Regions from separate parts of the Microtetraspora sp. AC03309 genome, predicted to be linked through region 2. Evidence: riboswitches for the same ligand, from Rfam matches in the RefSeq annotation. Region 2 holds a riboswitch; each other region holds the start of a gene.
The links. Region 2 has a riboswitch for cobalamin ahead of IMZ11_RS06560 (ABC transporter substrate-binding protein). Riboswitches for the same ligand answer to the same signal wherever they lie in the genome.
Positions count from the first base shown of each region.

Region 1: another riboswitch for cobalamin. It lies ahead of IMZ11_RS39345 (ribonucleoside-diphosphate reductase subunit alpha); the one in region 2 lies ahead of IMZ11_RS06560 (ABC transporter substrate-binding protein).
Region 3: another riboswitch for cobalamin. It lies ahead of cobN (cobaltochelatase subunit CobN); the one in region 2 lies ahead of IMZ11_RS06560 (ABC transporter substrate-binding protein).

Region 1 covers NZ_JADDIL010000114.1:2,135-9,371, forward strand. The annotation lists gene glmS (glutamine--fructose-6-phosphate transaminase (isomerizing)) at 1-536, shown strand, start outside; gene fmdA (formamidase) at 653-1,906, opposite strand; gene IMZ11_RS39330 (AmiS/UreI family transporter) at 1,937-2,275, opposite strand; gene IMZ11_RS39335 (zinc ribbon domain-containing protein) at 2,420-2,740, opposite strand; gene IMZ11_RS39340 (tripartite tricarboxylate transporter substrate binding protein) at 3,132-4,058, shown strand; cobalamin riboswitch at 4,158-4,393, shown strand; gene IMZ11_RS39345 (ribonucleoside-diphosphate reductase subunit alpha) at 4,540-6,852, shown strand; gene IMZ11_RS39350 (ribonucleotide-diphosphate reductase subunit beta) at 6,918-7,237, shown strand, end outside.
Region 2 covers NZ_JADDIL010000008.1:106,348-113,584, reverse strand. The annotation lists gene IMZ11_RS06570 (ATP-binding cassette domain-containing protein) at 1-1,521, opposite strand, end outside; gene IMZ11_RS06565 (iron ABC transporter permease) at 1,524-2,600, opposite strand; gene IMZ11_RS06560 (ABC transporter substrate-binding protein) at 2,597-3,814, opposite strand; cobalamin riboswitch at 4,045-4,232, opposite strand; gene IMZ11_RS06555 (low temperature requirement protein A) at 4,487-5,737, shown strand; gene IMZ11_RS06550 (SDR family oxidoreductase) at 6,201-6,956, shown strand; gene IMZ11_RS06545 (cupin domain-containing protein) at 7,012-7,237, shown strand, end outside.
Region 3 covers NZ_JADDIL010000102.1:5,631-12,867, reverse strand. The annotation lists gene IMZ11_RS38165 (precorrin-2 C(20)-methyltransferase) at 1-404, opposite strand, end outside; gene IMZ11_RS38160 (precorrin-8X methylmutase) at 410-1,036, opposite strand; gene IMZ11_RS38155 (precorrin-3B synthase) at 1,033-2,415, opposite strand; cobalamin riboswitch at 2,489-2,614, shown strand; gene cobN (cobaltochelatase subunit CobN) at 2,669-6,280, shown strand; gene IMZ11_RS38145 (LysR family transcriptional regulator) at 6,277-7,167, opposite strand.

The DNA.
Region 1 (7,237 bases), on a different contig from region 2:
CCGCGGACGGCCGGCGGATCTGCGAGGGACTGCGCAAGCTGCCCGAGCAGATCGAGCAGATCCTCAAGCTGGACGAGCACATCAAGACGCTCGCCGAGAAGTACGCCCAGGCGCCCAGCATGATGTTCGTCGGCCGGGTCCGGGGCTACCCGGTGGCGCGCGAGGGGGCGCAGAAGCTCAAGGAGATCTCCTACGTCCACGCCGAGGCGTATCCGGCGAGCGAGCTCAAGCACGGTCCGCTCGCCCTGATCAGCCACGAACTGCCGACCGTGGCGATCGTCCCCGACGACGAGCTGCTCGACAAGAACCTGACCACGCTGGGCGAGATCCGGGCGCGCAGCGGCCGCATCCTGATGATCGGCCACCGTACGGCGGACGCGGCCGACGACTGCGTCGTGGTGCCCAAGAACGAGACCGAGCTGGACCCGATCCTGCTGACGATCCCGCTCCAGCTCTTCGCCTACCACGCCGCCGTCGCCCTCGGCCGGGACGTCGACCGGCCGCGCAACCTGGCCAAGAGCGTCACCGTCGAGTAGGCGCCGTCGAGTAGGGGCCCGTGCCCGGCACCTGAACACGCGCCTACGGCTCCCGCTCCCGTCTTCCCGGGGCGGGAGCCGTACGTGTCAGGCGAGCGGGCGGGTCACCGGCGGGGTCAGGACGTCACGGCGCACCGCCCGCGGTCCTTCCTCACCGGCCCGTCGGCGTTCGGCCGCACGTCGAAGTCGAAGATCTCGGTCGGCAGGTAGAGGGTGCAGCACGCGTTGGGGATGTCGACGATCCCGCTGATCCGTCCCTCGATGGGCGCCGAGCCGAGGAGCAGGTACGCCTGCTCGCCGGAGTAGCCCCACGTCTTCAGGTACTCGATCGCGTTCAGGCACGCCCTGCGGTAGGCGACCGTCGCGTCGAGGTAGTGGTTGGTGTCCGTGTCGTGGTCGACCGAGATCCCGACGAAGGAGAGGAACTCGGAGTACCGCGGCTCGACGTTGCCCGGCATGAAGATCGGGTTGGTGGTGACCCCGTACTTCGCCATGCCATCCTTGATCAGATCGACGTGCAGGTCGATGAAACCGCCCATCTCGATCGCGCCGCAGAAGGTGATCTCCCCGTCGCCCTGGCTGAAGTGCAGGTCGCCGAGCGAGAAGTTGGCGCCCGTGACGTAGACGGGGAAGAAGACCCGCGCTCCCCGCGTGAAGTTCTTGATGTCCTGGTTGCCGCCGTGCTCGCGCGGCGGGACGGTGCGGGCTCCCTCACGGGCGATGCGCTCCACGAGGTCGCCGGTCGCCGTGCCGGTGACCGCGTTGTTCGGCTCCGGCGGGTTGGCCAGCGGCGGGACCCGGCCGGCGTCGGTGTCGATGAGCGCCTTCTCCCGCCGGTTCCAGCTCGTGAGCAGCTCCGCCGACGGCGCCGTGGCGAACAGACCGGGATGGGTGATCCCGGTGTACCGGACGCCGGGCACGTGCCGGGACGTCGCCTGGATGCCGTGGAAGTCCCAGATCGCCTTGTACGCGTCGGGATAGTAGTCGGTCAGGAACCCGCCGCCGTTCGCCTTCGCGAAGATGCCGGTGTACCCCCAGCCCTGCCCCGGGACGTCGCCGGTCCGCTCGGGGTACGGGATAGGGCCGATGTCGAGGATGTCGACGACCAGGAGGTCGCCGGGCTCCGCCCCCTCGACCGCGAAGGGCCCGCTCAGCATGTGCACCTGGGTCAGGTCGATGTCCCGCACGTCGTTGGCGGAGTCGTTGTTGCCGACCTGGCAGTCGGTCCAGTCCCGGCATTCGACGCGGAACTCGTCCCCGGGCCGGACGGTGGCGACCGCGGGGATGTCGGGGTGCCAGCGGTTGTGCCCTGGTACGGCCTGCTCGCGCATGGATTTTGACTGGTCGATGCTGAACACGACTTTCGGCATGAGACGTCCTCTTTCTGGATCGGCTCCGGATCAGTGAGCGGCCACGGCGCGGCGAACACGACCACGCCGAAGGCCCGGGACCCACCCCTCGATCGCCGCCACCCATGCCGGGTACCTGGTGAGGCGCTCGCTTTTCAGGCCGAGCGACAGGAAGAAGAACCACGGGACCGACCAGGAGAGCCAGATGACGCCGAACGGCGGGTTCCCGAGTATCTGGAAGTTCGCGTACGAATAGCCCAGCGCCGTGATGGCCACGAACAGTGAGAAATACCCGGTTCCCGTGGTGTCGAACCCTCCGAGAATGGTGAGGCCCACATACAGATGGGTGAAGGCGAAATGAACGGCGCCGCGCCGACGAAGAGCCGACATAGAGAAGTCCGACATCTCCCATCGGGACGCACCTCCTGGCGCCGTGACGGAGGAACGCGTCCGTGGACGCGCCTCCTCCGGCCGGCTCGCGGCGGGCTCCGGACCGGATCGGAATCAGGACCAGGGTCGGGGCCGGGGCCGGGGTCAGGGTCGGGGCAGACGAGCCAGCGCCGGGTGCGGCGGTCGCGCGGGCCGTCCCGAGGCCCGCCTTCGTGGCACGCCGCCCGGCGCGCTCCCGGACGTACCGCCCGGCGCCGGGACGACCTCGGGCGCCTCCCGGCTGCGCTCCTCCCGGGCCAGGCTCGCGGCCAGCACCGGATGCACCCTGCGCAGGTGGGGCCCGGAGAAGCGGCGGCGCGCGGGCCCCTCGCAGGCGGAGCAGTCACGGGTCTCCGGCGCGGTCCCCATCGGAAGGAACACGTCGAACGGCCCGCAGTCCGGACAGAGATATTCATAAATCGCCATAGGCACCTCAGAAACCGCCGGACAGCCCCGCACCCGAGCGTGGCCATATAGGACCAGACAACCCATACAAAGTGTTATCTGTCAAGATAAGTCCGCTGATCGTCCACTGCGCTGTCAGGTGGAATCTCCGGGGTCAATAATCGTTGAATCGCCGGGAGGTGTATATGGCTCGGAGAATGCCGTCCATTTCCATCCGTGGGCGCTTTTCTTTGCGAGATTTTCCGCTTCTCGTGTTGAAGGGGTGGTGAAGGCGGCGGGTCCCGGCCGCCTGCGAAGGCCCCGCAAGATCCGACATTTCATCACTAACCGTGATGGGTCGTACTCTGACGGTACAAGAGACTCTCGGGGGAGGGGTACCGATTTGCGGCGCCGCGCGTTTCTTGCACTGGGGGTGGGCCTGCTCCCTCTGTCGGCCGGATGCGGAACGGACCGGCCCCGGGGCGGCCCCCCGATCTCCCTGGTCGTCCCCGCCCAGGTGGGGGTCCAGGGTGGCCCGTTCGCCAGGGAGCTGAAGACCCTCATCGAGCGCCAGAGACTGGCCGGGAAGGTCGAGATCCGCACCCGATCGGCGGACACCGGGGCACGCGCCCTGGGGTTCGCCGCCAGGGCGGACTCCGACGACCTGATGGTCACCGGTTCCACCCTCGTCGCCGTCGCGGCGACGAGGGGATCCGGCGGCCTCATCGAAGGGACCTCCCCGCTCGCCCGGTTCGCCGGCGATTGGGTGGTGATGGTCACCGGGCCGCATTCCGGGTTCCGCACCTTCGACGACCTGGCCGCGGCCCTGGCCCGCGACCCGGCCCGGCTGCGGCTCGCCGGGCGGGACTCCGGCGGCCCCGACCACGTGCTCTACGGTCTGACCGCGCAGGGGCTCGGGATCGACGCCCGCTCGCTCAACTACGCGGCGTACCCCGACCTCTCCCACGTGCTCGCCGCGACGCTCGACGGCAGGGCCGTCGCCGGGCTCGGCGGCCGGCGGGAACTCGCGGCCCACATCCGAGCCGGACGGGTGCGGCCGCTGGCCGTCTCGTCGCGGGAGCGGCTGGACGGCGTGGACGCGCCGACCCTGATGGAGTCCGGCGTGCGCATGCAGTACGCCAACTGGACCGGGCTCCTCGGCCCCGGCCGGCTGGGCGACCAGGGGCGGGAGCGGTTGCTCGATCTGTGCCGCGCCATCGCGGACCTGCCCGGTTGGGCGGACGCCTGCCGCGCCAACGGCTGGGTGCCGATGTACCTGGACGGCGACGACTTCCGCCAGTGGCTGAGCACCGAGACGCGCCGTACCAAAGCGGTGCTCGGAGATCTCGGACTGCTCTGAACCGCCCTCGCGCGAACGCGCCGAGAGACGTCACTCGGGCACGACACCCACGGATCGACACAATTTGTTGTGGTGGTTGCGTCCGACGGCACTACATGTAGGATCCTCCACGTTGCTGGTTCACCCCACGCCCGGGGTGAGGCAAGAGGGAACCCGGTGCGAGTCCGGGACTGCCCCGCAGCGGTGAGCGGGAACGACCGCCGTCAGATCGAGCACTGGGCCGTCCACCGGCCCGGGAAGCGACGGCCAGTAGGTCCGGCGCGCGAGAGCCGAACCCGGCCCGAGCGACGCCACGCCCGCGAGTCCGAAGACCTGCCGGCGACGCGTGCGCGGACCGGACGTCCGCGCGCGTTGTGTCCGGGCCTCGAGGGAGGGCCCGCCGACGAGCGACGCGCCGGCCACGGCGCGAGCATGCCCGCTCCGACGCGTACGCCCGCCTCCCGAGGCCCTGACGGGGTTCCGACTCGGGAGGGGAGATCACGTGACACTGGCCACGATCGCGGAATCGGGGGCCGAGGCCCGGTGGGCGGCGATCGAGGAGGCGGCGGCGCGGGTCGTCACCGATCCGGAGAACTCGAAGGCCGCCGCCCGGCTGCTGGCCGCGCTGATCGCCGACGAGGCGGCGGAGCACGGCGTACCCGCCTCCTCCGGCTCCTCGGGCTTCTCCCAGTCGGTGGCCGCGACCCACGCGGAGGGCCTGGTCCACGACGAACTGGCCGCGTTCGTCGCGCGGCACGCCGCCGAACTGGACGCGATCGTCGATCACACGGCGGACGAGCGGTTCGAGTACTTCGGGCTGCGCACGGTCTACGACCGCTACCTGCTGCGCCACCCGGTCACCCGCAAGGTCCTGGAGCGCCCGCAGCACTTCTTCCTGCGTGTCGCGTGCGGGCTGGCGTACCGGTCGGGCCTCCCGGGGGTCGCCGAGGCGGCCGAGCTCTACCGGCTCATGTCGACGCTGTCCTACCTGCCGAGCTCTCCGACGTTGTTCAACTCGGGGGCACGCCGTCCGCAGCTCTCCTCCTGCTTCCTGCTCGACTCGCCGCGTGACGAGCTGGAGAGCATCTACGAGCGCTACGGCCAGGTCGCCAGGCTGTCCAAATACGCGGGCGGCATCGGCGTCTCCTGGACCAGGGTCCGCGCCCGGGGTTCGCTGATCAGGGGCACCAACGGGCACTCCAACGGGATCGTGCCGTGGCTGCGCACCCTCGACTCCTCCGTCGCGGCGGTCAACCAGGGCGGGCGGCGCAAGGGCGCGGCGTGCGTCTACCTGGAGACCTGGCACGCGGACATCGAGGAGTTCCTGGAACTGCGCGACAACACCGGCGAGGACGCCCGCCGCACGCACAACCTCAACCTGGCCAACTGGGTGCCGGACGAGTTCATGCGCAGGGTCGAGGCGGACGCCATGTGGTCGCTGTTCGACCCGAAGGAGGTCCCGGAGCTGACCGACCTGTGGGGAGAGGCGTTCGACGCCGCGTACCGCGCCGCCGAGAACGAAGGCCGCCAGGTCCGGCGGATCCCGGCCCGCACGCTCTACGGCCGCATGATGCGCACCCTCGCCCAGACCGGCAACGGCTGGATGACCTTCAAGGACGCCGCCAACCGGACCTCGAACCAGACGGCCCTCCCGCAGAACGTCATCCACCTCTCCAACCTCTGCACGGAGATCCTCGAGGTGACCGGCGACACCGAGACCGCCGTCTGCAACCTCGGCTCGATCAACCTCGCCGCGCATCTCGCCCCCCGCACCGGAGCCCCCCGCCCCGCCGACCCGGCCGGCGGCGTCGACTGGGCCCGGCTCCGCGCCACCGTCCGCACCGCCGTACGGTTCCTGGACCGGACCATCGACCTCGGGTTCTACCCGACGCCCGAAGCCGAGGCGGCCAACCGGAGATGGCGGCCCATCGGGCTCGGCGTGATGGGCCTCGCGGACGTGTTCTTCGCCCTGCGGCTGCCGTTCGACTCGCCGGAGGCGCTCGCCCTGTCGACCCGGATCGCCGAGGAGATCGCCCTCGCGGCGTACGGAACCTCCGCAGGCCTCGCGGTGGAGCGCGGACGGCACCCGGCCTACGACGACACCCGCGCCGCCCGCGGCGTGCTGCACCCCGACCACTATCCCGACGGCGCGGTCGGCGAGTCCGGGAGCGACGGCCGGAGCGGGGAATGGGCGGCCCTGCGCGCGAGGATCGCCGAGACCGGGCTGCGGAACTCGCTGATGATCGCGATCGCGCCGACGGCCACCATCGCGTCGATCGCCGGATGCTACGAGTGCATCGAGCCCCAGGTCTCCAACGTGTTCAAGCGGGAGACCCTGTCGGGTGAGTTCCTCCAGGTCAACCGATATCTCGTCGCCGACCTCCAGGCCCTCGGGCTGTGGACCCAGGAGATGCGGGACGCCATCAAGCGGGCCGACGGCTCGATCCAGGACGTCCCCGGCATCCCCGGCGAGCTGCGCACGCTCTACCGGACGGCCTGGGAGCTGCCCCAGAAGGCGCTCATCGACCTCGCCGCCGCGCGCCAGCCGTACATCGACCAGGCGCAGTCGCTCAACCTCTTCATGGCGACGCCGACGATCGGCAAGCTCTCGTCGATGTACGCGTACGCCTGGCGGGCCGGCCTGAAGACCACCTACTACCTGCGGTCCCGCCCCGCGACCAGGATCAGCCAGACCACCGTGTCCACCGTGCCCAGCGTGCCCGCCGCGCGCGGCACCGGGGCGCCGGCCGTACCGGATCCGGAGGCCGTGGCGTGCTCCCTGGAGAACCCCGAGATCTGCGACGCGTGCCAGTAGCCGCCCCGCACGCGCCCGCACCGCAGCCGCCCCCAGCCGTACCAACGCCAGAAAGCGTGATCACGATGTTGCTCGACCCCGGGATGGACCTGACCCTCAGGCCGATGCGCTACCCCGACTTCTACGAGAGGTACCGCGCGGCGATCAGGAACACGTGGACGGTGGAGGAGGTGGACCTCCATTCCGACCTCGCCGACCTGGTCAAGCTGGACGCGGGGGAGCGACACCTGATCAACCGGCTCGTCGCGTTCTTCGCCACGGGGGACTCCATCGTGGCCAACAACCTCGTGCTCAACCTGTACCAGCACATCAACGCGCCGGAGGCGCGGCTCTACCTCAGCAGGCAGCTGTTCGAGGAGGCCGTGCACGTGCAGTTCTACCTCAC
Region 2 (7,237 bases):
CACCACAGTGTGGTGCAGCCGTTCCGTGATCCGTTCCGGGTCGCGGACCTGCCATCCGTCGAGGCCTGTGGCGCGCAGCGGCAGCGGTCCGCTGGGCGCCGCCTGCCAGTGGATCCGTCCGGGATCCAGGTCGATGAGCAGGCCGTGGGCGATCGCCGCGCCGAGGGGAGGTGACCAGATGCGGGCGGCGATCCCCTGGAACAGGATCGAGGCGGCCACCCGGGTCTCGGTGGTGTTCAGCCGCTCGGCGACGTCGGCGATCCTTTTCTCCAGGACGCCGGGATCGGTGAACAGGTCGGTGAGTGGCCGCCATCCGTCCTCGACCTCACCGATGCCGAGTTCGAAGTAGCCGCCGACCGTGGAGACGTCGCAGACCGCGCCTGACACGGCCAGGGGAGTGGCGGGCCGCAGCGTCGGAGGTGTCTCCCGCAGCGTGTCGGCCGCGTGGCGGCTCCACGCCGCCAACTCGGGAATCGTGGCGAACCTGATGACCTCGCCGTCGAAGGCCGCCACGTATCCGTTGCCCGTACGCCGTACCGCCAGCTCGACGGCCTCCCCATCGGGACCGGGTCCGGCACCGGCGTCGGCACCGGCATCGCAGCGGGCAGACCGTACAGCGGCCTCGCCGGTACGGCGGACCGCGGCCGTACGCCAGCCTTCTCTGGCCAGCGCGCGTTCCAGCAGCGGGCGGTGGATACCGTCGGCGGTCACACGCACTCTTCCTCCGCTGCCCGCCTGGAGCACGAACACTCCCGAGGCGGGGTCGAAGGACAGCTCGTCGCCGTCGAAGGCGGCGCCGATCACTCCACGGAGAGTCAGCTCCTCCGGAGTCCCGGCGCTCAGGAGGCCGCCGGGGGCGAGCAGCCAGAGCCGGTCGGCGACCCGCAGAGCCAGCTCCAGGTCGTGCGTGGACACCACGACGGCGAGATCGTTCTCGCGGGCGAGACGCCGCAGCAGGCCCATCAGCGCCACCCGGGAGGTGACGTCCAGGAACGCGGTCGGCTCGTCCAGCAGGATCGCCGAAGGCTGCTGCGCCAGGGCGCGGGCGACCAGCACCCGCTGGCGCTCGCCGTCGGACAGCTCGGTCACCGGACGGTCGGCCAGATGGACGGCGTGGACCGCCTCCAGCGCCCAGGAGACGATCTCGCCGTCCGCCGCCGACAGCCGTCCGGTGAACCCGGTGTGCGGGTGCCGTCCCAGCCCGGCCAGTTCCCGGGCGGTCAGCAGGGCGGGCAGGTCCCGCTCGGTGAGGACGACGGCGAGCCGCCGGGCCAGCTCACTCGCCGGCACCGACTCGATCGCGGCGCCGTCGATGAGGACCCGCCCGTCCAGGACAGGCTGCAGTCCGGCCATGGTCCGCAGCAGGGTGGACTTGCCCGCACCGTTCGGGCCGATCAGCACGGTGAGCTCACCGGGTGCGGCGGTCGCGTCCAGGCCGTCCAGTACCAGACGCCCACGGTGGCCGCGCCGCGCCGGGTATCCGGCGCACACGCCGTCCAGGCGCAAACCCCGATCGTCCATGGTCACACCGCCGGTCCGGTACGGGCCGCGCGGCTGCGCAGCAGTACGGCGATCACCACGGGCGCGCCGAGGATGGTGGTCACCGCGTTGAGGGGAAGCACGACCCCGCCGCCCGGCACCTGGGCGGCCACGCAGCACAGCAGTGCCACCGCGGCGCCGAGCAGCGCCACCCCGGGCAGAAGCAGCCGATGGTCGGCGGTGCCCAGCGTCAGCCGGGCCACATGCGGTACGGCCAGGCCGAGGAAGGCGACCGGCCCGCAGTAGGCGGTCACCGCGCCGGCCAGCACGGAGGACACCAGCAGGGTGAGCGTGCGGGTCAGCCGCACCCGCACCCCCATCGTGCGGGCGTAGTTCTCGCCGAGAAGCAGCGCGTTGAGCGGCTTGACCCCGGCCAGCGCCGCCGCCAGCGCGACCAGACAGACCGGGCCGAACAGGGCGAGATCGGCCCACGTGGTCCCGGCGAAGCTGCCCAAGCCCCAGCTGATGAACTGCTGGGCGCGCTGCGGGTCGGTGTACACCAGCAGCACCGTGATGATCGAGGTGGTGGCCGAGCCGACCATCACCCCGACGATCAGCAGCGTGACCACGGACCGCACCCGCCGCGACAGAGCCAGTACGACAGCGAGCACCGCCGCCGCCCCGGCGGTGGCGGCGAGCACGACTCCGGCTCGGCCGAGCCCGGCCACGCCGGCGGTGAACGCGCCCGCCGTCCCGCCCCAGCCGATGATGATCAGTGAGACGCCCAGGCTCGCGCCTGAGCTCACCCCGAGGATGTACGGCTCGGCCAGCGGGTTGCGGAACAACGTCTGCATCTGCACCCCGGCCACGCCCAGGGCGGCTCCGGCCAGGGCCGCGGTCATCGCGCGCGGAAGCCGCACCGTCCAGATGATCTCGCGGACGGCGGGGTCGGCGGTGCCGTCGCGCAGCAGCGCGGGCAGCGCCCGGGACAGGGGGATCGCGGTGGAACCGAGCGTGACGGCCAGCGCGAACGCGACCGGCACCGCCAACGCCATGATCGAAAGGACCACCGTCCGGCGGCGAACCGCCACCGGGACGGCTGTCAGCGCCGCTGCGGTCACTTGGTCATCTTCTGGTAGAAGCTGAACTCGTGGCCGGGCGCGAGGTCAGGATGCAGGATGGCCACCAGATCGCTCAGGACCAGGTCGGGACGGGCGACGCCGCGCTCCCAGTAGTCGTTGCCACCGCCGGGGCCGAGAGTCTTGTTGGCCGACCACACCTCGCCGGTCCCGTACGCGGAGAACGTGGCGTAGCGGGCGTCGGACTTCTTCACATCGCCGAGGGTCTTCCACTCGTTGACGTTGGCGAGCCAGATCTTGGCGTCCTTGGCCTTGGCCAGCACCGCCTCCAGGTCGAGGGTGGTGCTGGCGGAACCGGAGGTGCCCGCCCAGGGATAGGTCCCGCCCGCGTCCTTGATCAGTCCGGCGACGTAGCTGCCGCCGTTGGGCATCGACCACTGGCCCTGGTACATCTGGCCGGGCAGCACGGTGACCGGCGTGGCCGCCTTCGCCTTGGCCGCCAGTGCCGTGTAGTCGGACTCGATCGTCCCGAACACCTCGTTCGCTTTGGCCTCGGTGCCGGTGAGCGCGGCCATCAGCTTGATCCACTCGGCCCGGCCGAGGGCGGTGGACTCCAGCCACTCGGCGTTGGCGACCACTTTGATCCCGGCCCGGCGCAGCAGACCGTACGCCTTGTCCTCGGTGCCTCCGGTCATCAGCACGTCCGGCCCCGCGCCGATCACCTTCTCGGTGTCGATCTCCTGGCCGGAGGCGTACTCGGTGACCGCGCCGGACTTCACCCGCTCCAGTACCTCGGGGGAGGTGATGTATCCGGCGGATGCGACGGCTTTGAGCCGGTCCAGTACGCCCAGTTCGGTGATGAACGGCAGGTGCGTGGTGGAGGCGGAGTACAGCGACTCGATGGGCGTCTCGACGGTGACCGCGCCCGCGAGGTCGCCGGTCAGCTCGGGGGCGGGCGTGCCGCAGCGCACCAGCACGTACGTCTCGGGCTTGGCGCCGGGGGACGGCTGCTTGACTGTGACGACCTGGTAGTTCTTGGCGTACGTGAGGGTGAAGTTGGCGGCGTGCGTCAGGGTCTGCTTGACCGGGAAGTAGTCCGCGTTCGCGTCGTAGGAGGTGACGCAGCGACCCTCAGCCGCCGAGGCGGCCGTCGCGGGGGACGCGGACGGTTCGGCTCCGGCGCAGGCGGAGGCGGTGAGCAGGACCGCGGGCAGGACGGCGAGCAGCGCGCCGTGGATCGGGCGGGGGATACCCATCGATGGTCTCCTGGGAACGGGCCGCGACCGCCATTCCTCGATAGCGCGACGCGGCGGGCGAGGAGCCGGATCACCAGGAGAGTCCCGCCACGGCGGCCGGTTCCACGACCGTCAGCCATGAAGCAGCCGACCGGAAAGCCGGTGACCGTACCGCGGGCAGCGAGAAGGACGTCACGCCGGTTACACGGCATGGCGGCCACCGTCCTCTCTTGGGGAGATCCGCCCCAATTTCTGTGAGGAGGCGACCGCGTGAGTCTCCTGGCTCTCGGGTCGAAGCTCGCCCCGGCCTTCCCACCCGCGTACGGGCAGTGGCGTCGTCGGGGTTCGCTCGCCGATCACAGTGGCGGGACCGCGCCGGATTCACACCGGCTTCCTCGTTCCGCCGTCGCCTTCGCGACCATGGTCGCATACGACGCATAGCTCACCAAGGACCGGGTTCGCGTAGATGGTTCCGGCTATCGCGTCTTGCTGAAGGGCTCGATCCGATCGCGGAGCTTGACCTGCGTGCCGTGGCGATCCCGCACACGACAACGCCGAAGCCGGACAGCCTCGTGGTCTTTGACAGCGTGACGACAAGCCCTATGCTGCGGTCTCGGCGTCGCGTTGTCACGGATCAGAACGCCGACCTGTCTTTCAGACGACCGGACGTCGCGGAGCGACAGGAGCGAGACCTTGCCACCAGCCGGCACCACCATCCGGATCCGGGTCCGGATGAGCGCTCGTGCCATTGATGAGCCGCACCGCGTTTCGAGCCAGCTCGAGCTGCTGTTCGATCTCACCTTCGTGGTCGCGGTCGCGGTCGTCACCGCCCAGTTCGCGCACAGCGTCGCCGGCGGTCATGGCCTCGCCGGGCTGGTCCCGTTCCTCCAGGTCTTCTTCGCGATCTGGTGGGCGTGGATGAACTTCACGTGGTTCGCTTCGTCCTACGACACCGACGATGTCGCCTATCGGCTGCTGACCATGGTGCAGATGGCGGGCGTGCTGGTGCTCGCCGCCGGGGTGCCGGCCGCGGCCGGTCACTCCGATTACGGAATCGTCACGCTGGGCTACCTCGTCATGAGGACGGCGCTCGTCGCCCAATGGCTGCGGGCCGGTTTCGAGGACCCGGCGAGCCGCCGCACCGCGCTGCGCTACGCCGCCGGCATCAGCCTCGTGCAGGTGGGCTGGCTGCTTCGCTTCGTCCTCGCGGCGACGGGAGCCCTCCCCTCATCGATCGAGCTGCCGTCCTTCGCCTGCCTGGTCGTCCTGGAACTCGCGGTGCCACGGTGGGCGGAGCGGGACAGGGCCACCAACTGGCACCCGCACCACATCGCCGAACGCTACGGTCTGTTCACGATCATTCTGCTCGGCGAGAGCGTCCTCGCCGCGAGCAGAGGGGTCGAAGCGGCGCTCGAATCGGGCAGGATCAGCGGTCCCTTCATCGTCATCGCTGTCTCCAGCCTCGTCCTGCTGTTCGCTCTTTGGTGGCTGTACTTCCTCGTACAGGCTGGTGAGGGCCTCAGTGACCGCCGTCATCGGTCCTACTTGTGGGGATACGGTCACTACGGCATCTTCGCCGCCCTTGCCGCCCTCGGCGCTGGGCTCGAGGTCGCGGTGGAGCAGAGCGGGCACGGGGTGGTGGCGGCTCCGTCGGCACTCGGGTACGCCGTCGCCATCCCGGTCTTCGCCTACCTCGCTCTCCTCTGGGCGGTACAGGTACTTGTCGTCGCAGAGCCAGTCATCAACCCTGCCGCGGTTCTGGGTGGTGCCACCGCCATCCTGCCGCTGCCGCTCATGGCGCCCCGGATCGGCGTGGCGGCCGTGGTCGCGTCGATCGCGGGCATCTGCGCCGTGCTGGTCGCTGTCACGATCCTGGGCAACGCGCGCGTTGCCGGCGGTACCCCGCGATCCGCCTCCCTCGCGGACGATCCCCAAATGTCATAAATCATGGAGCTACCCGCGTTCCTGCATTCGGGAGCGCCATGTACGGGTCGGGGAAACAGATCGCCACGTCGGCCCTCGTCATCGGCAATGGAGGGATCCGGATCACGGTCCGGTCGCCGGGCGCGGGGTCGGCGTCCTCGCGGCGGACACGCGACCGCGGGCGGACGCGCGCACCTCGCTCGCGGCGGGTGCCACCGACGCGGCGCTCGCGACGACGGATCCCGGAGGCAGCCGGCGACAGCACGCCGCGGGCACCCTCGATGAGCGCTGGCCTCTCGCCGACCCCCGGACGGTGCGAATCGTCACCGAGGGGCATCCAACTCAGTATCGAAGCAGGTCAGTGGGTACGTATGGCACTGACATCACAAGAATCCCACGGCGGTGGTCACCAGCCCGGAGGCTGCCCTGTCTTAGCCGGCGATCGGCCGGCGAAAGGCGCACCGGCGGAGCAGGAAGGCGTGCCATGAAGATCGTGGTAATCGGTGGGACCGGTCTGATCGGGTCGAAGCTGGTGGCGAAGCTGGGGGAGCACGGTCACGAGGCGGTGGCGGCGTCGCCGAGCACCGGCGTCAACACCCTCACCGGCGAAGGCCTGGCCGAGGTACTGACGGGCGCCTCAGTGGTGATCGATGTGTCGGACTCCCCGTCCTTCGAAGCCGCCGCGGTGCTGGAGTTCTTCGAGACCTCCACGCGCAATCTGCTCGCCGCGGAGAAGGCGGCCGGCGTCGGTCACCATGTGGCGCTGTCGGTGGTGGGGACCGAGCGGATGCCCGAGAACGGCTACTCCCGGGCGAAGATCGCGCAGGAGAAACTGATCGAGAAGTCGGGGATCCCGTTCTCGCTCGTGGCCGCCACCCAGTTCTTCGAGTTCACCCGGAGCATCGCCGGCGAGGCGACCGACGACGGCAAGGTCCGGATGGCGCATGTGCTCTTCCAGCCCATCGCGGGTGACGACGTCGCTCAGACGGTCGGCCGGATCTCGGTGGGAGCGCCGCTGAACGGAAGGGTCGAGGTGGCCGGGCCCGAACAGTTCAGGATGGATGATTTCTTCCGCGACGCCCTGGCCGCCTGGGGCGACCCGCGCGAGGTGGTCACCGACCCGCACGCGCGCTACTTCGGATCAGAGCTGAGCGAGCGGTCCCTGGTGCCGGGCGACGACGCGATCCTCGGTCAGACCCGCTACCGCGACTGGCCAGGCCGGACCGCGCCCAAGAAGTAGCCCAAGAAGTAACGGTGTCTCACCCGGCTCCTCAATAGCCACGAAAGGTCATCCCATGCCCGATATCGACCCGGCGCCCGCCGGACCCAAGCCGCGATCGACCGCCTGGCAGACGGCGCTCACCGTGGTGCAGGAGGCCGAGCCGCCCTTCATCCCGGAAGGAGCGCACGCGATGACGGTGGTCATCGAGTATCCGCCCGGCGACCCGGGCACGCCACCGCACCGGCACTCCGGGCCGGCGTTCGGCTTCGTGTTGGAAGGCGAGATGGTGCTGGAGCTGG
Region 3 (7,237 bases), on a different contig from region 2:
GGCACCACCTCGGTCGGGTACCGGTGCGCGAGCCGCTTGTGCATGTGCATGTACGAGCCGTAGAAGAGGGGGTCTCCCTCGCACAGCACGACCACGTCCCGCCCCGCGTCCAGATGCGCGGCGAGGCGGGCGGCGCACTCGACGTAGAAGTCGTCCAGCGCGCCCTGGTATCCCCCGGGATGGTCGGTGGTCTCGGTGGTGACCGGATAGATCAGCGCTTCCTCGATCTGGTCGCCCCGCAGGTACGGCAGGGCCACCGACCTGGCGATGCTGCGCCCGTGCCTGGCGCTGTGGTAGGCGATCACGTCGGCCGCGCCGAGGAGCCGCGCCGCCTTCACGGTCACGAGTTCCGGGTCACCGGGCCCCAGCCCCACCCCGTACAGGTGGCCGGACTCTCCGCTCATCCCGTTCACTCCTCCTCGCTCGCGATCGCGTTGACGGCGGCCGCGGCCATCGCGCTGCCGCCCCTGCGCCCGTGGACCACCAGGTGGTCCAGGCCGGACGGATGCTCGGCCAGGGCCAGCTTGGACTCGGCGGCCCCGATGAAACCGACCGGGACCCCGAGCACGGCCGCCGGGCGGCCCGCCCCCTCCTCGACCAGTTCGAGCAGGCGGAACAGCGCGGTCGGCGCGTTGCCGATCGCGACCACCGCGTTGTCGAGCCGGTCGCGCCACAACTCCAGCGCCGCGGCGCTGCGGGTGGTGCCCAGCCGTTCCGCCAGCTCGGGAACCCGCGAGTCGCCGAGCGTGCAGAGCACCTCGTTGTCCGCCGGAAGGCGGCGCCTGGTCACACCGGAGGCCACCATCATGGCGTCGCACAGCACGGGCGCGCCGTTCCGCAGCGCCTCGCGCGCCGCCGTCACGACCCCGGGCGACCAGGCGAGGTCGTTCACCAGGTCGACCATGCCGCAGGCGTGCACCATGCGGACGGCGACCTGGGCGACGCCCGGCGGCATGCCGCTCAGGTCGGTCTCGGCGCGGATGGTGGCGAAGGACCGGCGGTAGATCTCCGCCCCGTCCCGGATGTAGTCGATCACGTTCCCTCTCTGGTCGCCGCGACGGCGGCGCTCGTCTGCTCGGCGTCGGCGAACGTACGGCTGACGCCGTCCAGCTCGACGCGGTACCCGTCCTCGGTGGCGATCACGTCCACGACCCGGCCGCGCGGCCGTCCGCACCGCCGCTCGCAGCCCGCCCAGTGCACGGGAAGCAGGTCCCCCTTACCGGTCGGTGAGCGTACGGCATCGCCTGAAAGGTCCGCACTCCCCCCGGCGCCGACGTGGGTGTGGAGGTCGGTGTGGACGTCGGCGAGCGCCTTGGCGCATCCGGGGCGGCCGGTGCAGGCGGTCAGGCCGAGCCACGGCGACGCGGGATCGCCGACCAGGCCCGCGTCCGTGAGCGATACCCGCAGCTCGCCGACCGCCGGCGGCGGCAGATCGGGTACGACGATCGCCCGCCAGGGCGTCACCCGCACCTCTCCCCCGCCGTTTCCCCCGCCGTTTCCCCCGCCGACTTCGGCCGCCCGGGCGAGCGCCTCCACCTGGGCCACCGTGAGCCGCCCGAGCGGAGCGAGGACGATGAGGGCGCACCTCCCGTCCCGCTGCGCGACCGTCCCGACCGTCCCCGTGGCCCGAGCCGCCGCCGCACCCGCCGGCCGTACGGCGGAGGCGGACAGGCGGAGACGCGGCTCCGCGCTCGCGGCGCGGGCCGCGACCCGGGCGGGGCCGTCGGCGAGCTCGGCGAGCCGCCACGCGCCCGACCCCTGTTCCGCGCGTTCGGCCAGGAACGCCTCCGCGACGGCGAGCAGGCCCGCGACCGCGGAACCGGCGGGCACGCGCAACCCGCGGTCGGCACCGGCGAGCAGCAACGCCACGTCCGGCACATCCGGCAGCAGCGTGACGTCGGCGCCGAGGACCGGCATGTCGCCGGACCCGTCGTCGAGGGCGAACAGGAACCGTCCGGGCAGGTCGGCGAGCATGGGCCGGGCGCACAGCTCGCGGTCCAGCTCGGCCACCAGAGGGCGCACGTCGAGCCTGCTCTCCGGTGCGCGACCGGCCAGGGGCGAGGCCACGATGTTGCGCACCCGCTCGTGCGTGGCCGAGGGCAGCAGGCCAGCCGCGGCCATCCGCGCGGCGAAGTCCGGCGCCCCGGAAGGCCCCTGGTCTCCGGCCCGGACTTCCCGCCCGGCGAGGCCGCGCACCTGGAGGCCGCGCACCTGGAGGTTGGCGCGGGAGGTCAGCTCGATCACGCCGGACCCGAGCTCGCGGGCGGCGGCGGCGACCACGCGGAGCTGGTACGCGGTGACCGCGCCGCCGGGGATGCGGATCCGTGCCAGGCCACCGTCGGCGGCGGCGTGCACCTGAAGGGCTCCGGGGCACGCGTCGGACCGCGACCGTCCGGAAAGGTCACCGATGAACACGCTGAGGATGGTAACGCCCCATTTCCCCGCGGGTGTCGGCCTGGCATAGTGTGATCCCAGGCGACGGCGCAGGGAGGAAGCCGGTGTGAAACCGGCGCGGTCCCGCCACTGTAACCGGGGAGCGACCCCCACCGAAGGCCACGGTCCGGCGACGGACGGGAAGGCCGGGGTGAGCATCGATCCGGGAGCCAGGAGACTCCTGCCGTCGTGACGACCACGACCCGGGGCGAGGACCCCGAGGGAGGACTTTCTCGTGCGCTCTGTGCCGTCTCCTGGCATCCTCCTGCTGTCGACCTCCGACACCGACCTGCTCAGTGCCCGGGAGGGCGGGGCGGGCTACCGGCTGGGCAACCCGGCCAGGCTCACCGTCCCGGACCTGCCCGCCCTGGTGGAGGGCGCCGACCTCGTCGTCGTACGGCTCCTCGGCGGGCGCCGGGCCTGGGAGGACGGGCTGGACGCGCTGCTCGCCGGCCCCCGGCCGGTCGTGGTGCTCGGCGGCGAGCAGGCGCCCGACGCCGAGCTGATGGAGCTGTCCACGGTGCCGGGCGGGGTGTGCGCCGAGGCGCACGCGTACCTCGCGCACGGCGGCCCGGCGAACCTGGCCCAGCTGCACGCCTTCCTCTCCGACACGGTGCTGCTCACCGGGAACGGCTTCGCTCCGCCTGAGCCGCTGCCCACGTGGGGACCCCTGGAACGCGTCGCCCGGCGCGCGGACGGACCGGTCATCGGCGTGCTCTACTACCGCGCCCACCATGTCGCCGGGAACACCGCGTTCGTCGAGACGCTGTGCCGGGCCGTCGAGGACGCGGGCGGGCAGGCGGTGCCCGTCTACTGCGGTTCGCTGCGCACCGCCGAGCCTGAGCTGCTGGGCACCCTGCGGCGCGTGGACGCCCTGGTCGTCACCGTGCTCGCGGCGGGCGGCACCCGTCCGGCGACCGCGTCGGCCGGAGGCGACGACGCGGCGTGGGACGTCGGCGCGCTCGCGGAGCTCGACGTGCCGATCCTGCAGGGACTGTGCCTGACCACGGGACGTGACGCGTGGCGCGAGGACGACGACGGCCTGTCCCCGCTCGACGCCGCGTCCCAGGTGGCGATCCCGGAGTTCGACGGGCGGATCATCACCGTGCCGTTCTCGTTCAAGGAGGTCGACGGCGACGGCCTGACCGTCTACGCGGCCGATCCCGAACGTGCGGCGCGGGTCGCCGGCATCGCGGTACGGCACGGCCTGCTGCGGCACGTCCCGGCGCCGGAGCGGCGGATCGCGGTGATGCTGTCCGCCTATCCGACGAAGCACTCGCGGATCGGCAACGCGGTCGGCCTCGACACCCCCGCCAGCGTGGTCCGGCTGCTCGCGGCCATGAAGGAGACCGGCTACGACCTCGGAGCGGGCTTCCCCGGTGCGGCGGAGCAGGACGGCGACGCGCTGATCCACGCGCTCATCGCGGCGAGCGGTCAGGACCAGGACTGGCTCACCGAGGAGCAGCTGGCGGCCAACCCGGTGCGGATCCCGGCCGCGCGGTACCGCGCCTGGTTCGAGACGCTGCCCGCGGACCTGCGCGCGGACGTCGAGGGCCACTGGGGGTCGCCGCCCGGCGAGCTGTTCGTCGACCGGTCCCGCGACCCCGCCGGGGAGATCGTGCTGGCGGCCCTGCGCGCGGGGAACCTCGTGGTGATGGTGCAGCCGCCGCGCGGGTTCGGGGAGAACCCGATCGCGATCTACCACGACCCCGACATGCCGCCGAGCCATCACTACCTGGCCGCCTACCGGTGGCTGGCCGACGAGTTCGGCGCGCACGCGATCGTGCACGTCGGAAAGCACGGCAACCTGGAGTGGCTGCCCGGCAAGTCCGCGGGGATGTCGGCGTCCTGCGGGCCCGACGCGGCACTCGGCGACCTCCCGCTGGTCTATCCGTTCCTGGTGAACGATCCGGGCGAGGGAACCCAGGCCAAGCGGCGGGCGCACGCCGTACTCGTCGATCACCTGGTGCCGCCGATGGCCCGCGCGGAGACGTACGGCGACATCGCCAGGCTGGAGCAGCTGCTGGACGAGCACGCCTCGATCGCGGCCATGGACCCGGCCAAGCTTCCCGCGATCCGAGCGCAGATCTGGACGCTGATCCAGGCCGCCCGGCTGGATCACGACCTGGGCATCGCCGACCGGCCGCACGACACCGAATTCGACGACTTCCTGCTGCACGTGGACGGCTGGTTGTGCGAGGTCAAGGACGCCCAGATCCGCGACGGCCTGCACGTGCTCGGCGTCGCCCCCGAGGGGAAGGTCCGGGTGGACCTCGTCCTGGCCATGCTGCGGGCCCGCCAGATCTGGGCCGGTCAGGAGGCGCTGCCCGGCCTGCGTGAGGCTCTCGGCCTGGCGGAGGACGGCGCCGCCTCCCGGGTGACCGTGGACGAGGCCGAGGCCCTGGCCCGCGCCCTCGTCGAGGGCATGGAGGAGCACGGCTGGGAGCCGTCCGCCGTCCGTCCCGTGACCGTCTCCGTCCTCGGCGCCTCCGAGGTCGCGGCGGGCGTGGAGCGGATCCTCGGGTTCGCGGCGGAGGAGATCGTGCCCCGGCTCGCCCGGACCACGGACGAGATCGGCGCGCTGCTCCACGCGCTCGACGGCGGCTACGTCCCGGCGGGGCCGAGCGGCTCGCCGCTGCGCGGGCTGGTCAACGTGCTGCCGACCGGGCGGAACTTCTACTCCGTCGACCCGAGGGCGGTGCCGAGCCGGCTGGCCTGGGAGACCGGGCAGGCGATGGCCGACTCGCTGCTCGACAGGTACCGGAGCGACACCGGCGAGTGGCCGCGTTCCGTCGGCCTGTCCGTCTGGGGCACCAGCGCCATGCGCACCTCGGGTGACGACGTCGCCGAGGTGCTCGCGCTCCTCGGCGTACGACCGGTCTGGGACGAGGCGTCCCGGAGGGTCGGCGGCCTCGAACCGATCCCGCTGCCCGAACTCGGCAGGCCGCGCGTCGACGTGACCGTACGCGTCAGCGGGTTCTTCAGGGACGCGTTCCCCCATGTCGTCACGATGCTGGACGACGCGGTACGACTGGTGGCGGGCCTGGACGAACCCGCCGAGGACAACTACGTACGGGCGCACGCGGAGGCCGACCGCGCGGCCCACGGCGACGAGCGGCGCGCCACGCTGCGGATCTTCGGCTCCCGGCCGGGCGCGTACGGCGCCGGTCTGCTCCCGCTCATCGACAGCCGCAACTGGCGCGACGACGCCGACCTGGCCGAGGTGTACGCCGTGTGGGGCGGCTACGCCTACGGTCGCGACCTCGACGGGGTGCCCGCCCGGCAGGACATGGAGAGCGCGTACCGGCGGATCGCGGTGGCCGCCAAGAACATCGACACCCGCGAGCACGACATCGCCGACTCCGACGACTACTTCCAGTACCACGGCGGGATGGTCGCCACCGTACGCGCCCTGACCGGCCGGGCGCCCGCCGCGTACGTGGGGGACAGCACCCGCCCGGACGCGGTCCGCACCAGGACCCTGCACGAGGAGACCGCGCGGGTCTTCCGCGCCCGGGTGGTCAATCCCAACTGGCTGGCGGCGATGCGCCGCCACGGCTACAAGGGCGCGTTCGAACTGGCCGCCACCGTGGACTACCTGTTCGGGTACGACGCGACGACCGGTGTGGTGGCCGACTGGATGTACGACCGGCTGGCCGCCGCGTACGTCCTCGACCCGGAGAACCGGGCGTTCATGACCGAGTCGAACCCGTGGGCCCTGCACGGCATCGCCGAGCGCCTGCTCGAAGCGGCCGACCGCGAGATGTGGCAGCACCCCGACCCGGAGGTCCTGGACGCGCTGCGCGAGGTCTACCTCACGGTGGAGGGCGACCTGGAGGATCGTTAGGTCCTTTCCGGGCCGCGCCGCAGAACGTCGAGGACGACGTTGACGGCAGGGCGGGAGTTCTTCCTGATGGCGGCGGTGATGTTGCGTTCGACCGGGAACTTCAGCGACCGCGTCAGCACCCGGTAGCGCCGGTCGACCGCGAGTCCGGGCAGGAGGGCGATGGAGTGTCCGGCTTCCACATGCTGCAGCGTGATCATGTAGTTGTTGAACCGGCACACCACCCGGGGCTCGAAACCCGCCTGGCGGCAGAGCCTGGTCGCGAGGTTCGACAGATAGGAGCCGGGCATGTCGAAGGCCCAGTCCTCGTCTGCGCACGCGGTGATGTCCACCGACTCCCTGGCCGCCGCGGGATGGTCGGGCGGCAGGACCAGGACGACGGGATCGGTGGCCAGGGGGATGATGTCGATGTCCGGGTCGATGGGCGACTCCACATAGTCCGTGGTCGTGATGATGATGTCCACGTCTCCGCCGCGCAGCGCGCCCATGCTCGCGTGCGGTTCGAGTTCGTGGAGTTCGACGTCGATATGCGGATGAGAGCCCGCGAGCCGGGTCACGGCCGGGACGGCGAGAGAGTGGATCGCGCTCTGGAAGGCCGCGAGCCGCACCACCCCCACCGGCTCCTGCGCCAGGCCACGCAGCTCGGCCTCGACCGCCGCCATCTGGTCGAGGATGACCCTGGCCCGCCGCGCCAGGATGAGACCGGCCGGCGTCAGCCTGACGCGGCGCCCCGTGCGTTCGAGCAGTCGCGCGCGCGTTTCGGCCTCGAGCACGGAAAGCTGCTGGGAGACGCTCGACGGGCTCGTGTTGACGGCCTGCGCCACGGCCCGGATGGTGCCCAGCGTGTCCAGCTGGCTCAGCAACCGCAACCGCCAGGGGTTCAGGGTCATGCCCGACATCCTTGTGCAGCATTGCTTCACAGTGAAGCCAGATTTGTGAGATGGACATGATGCTCGCGCG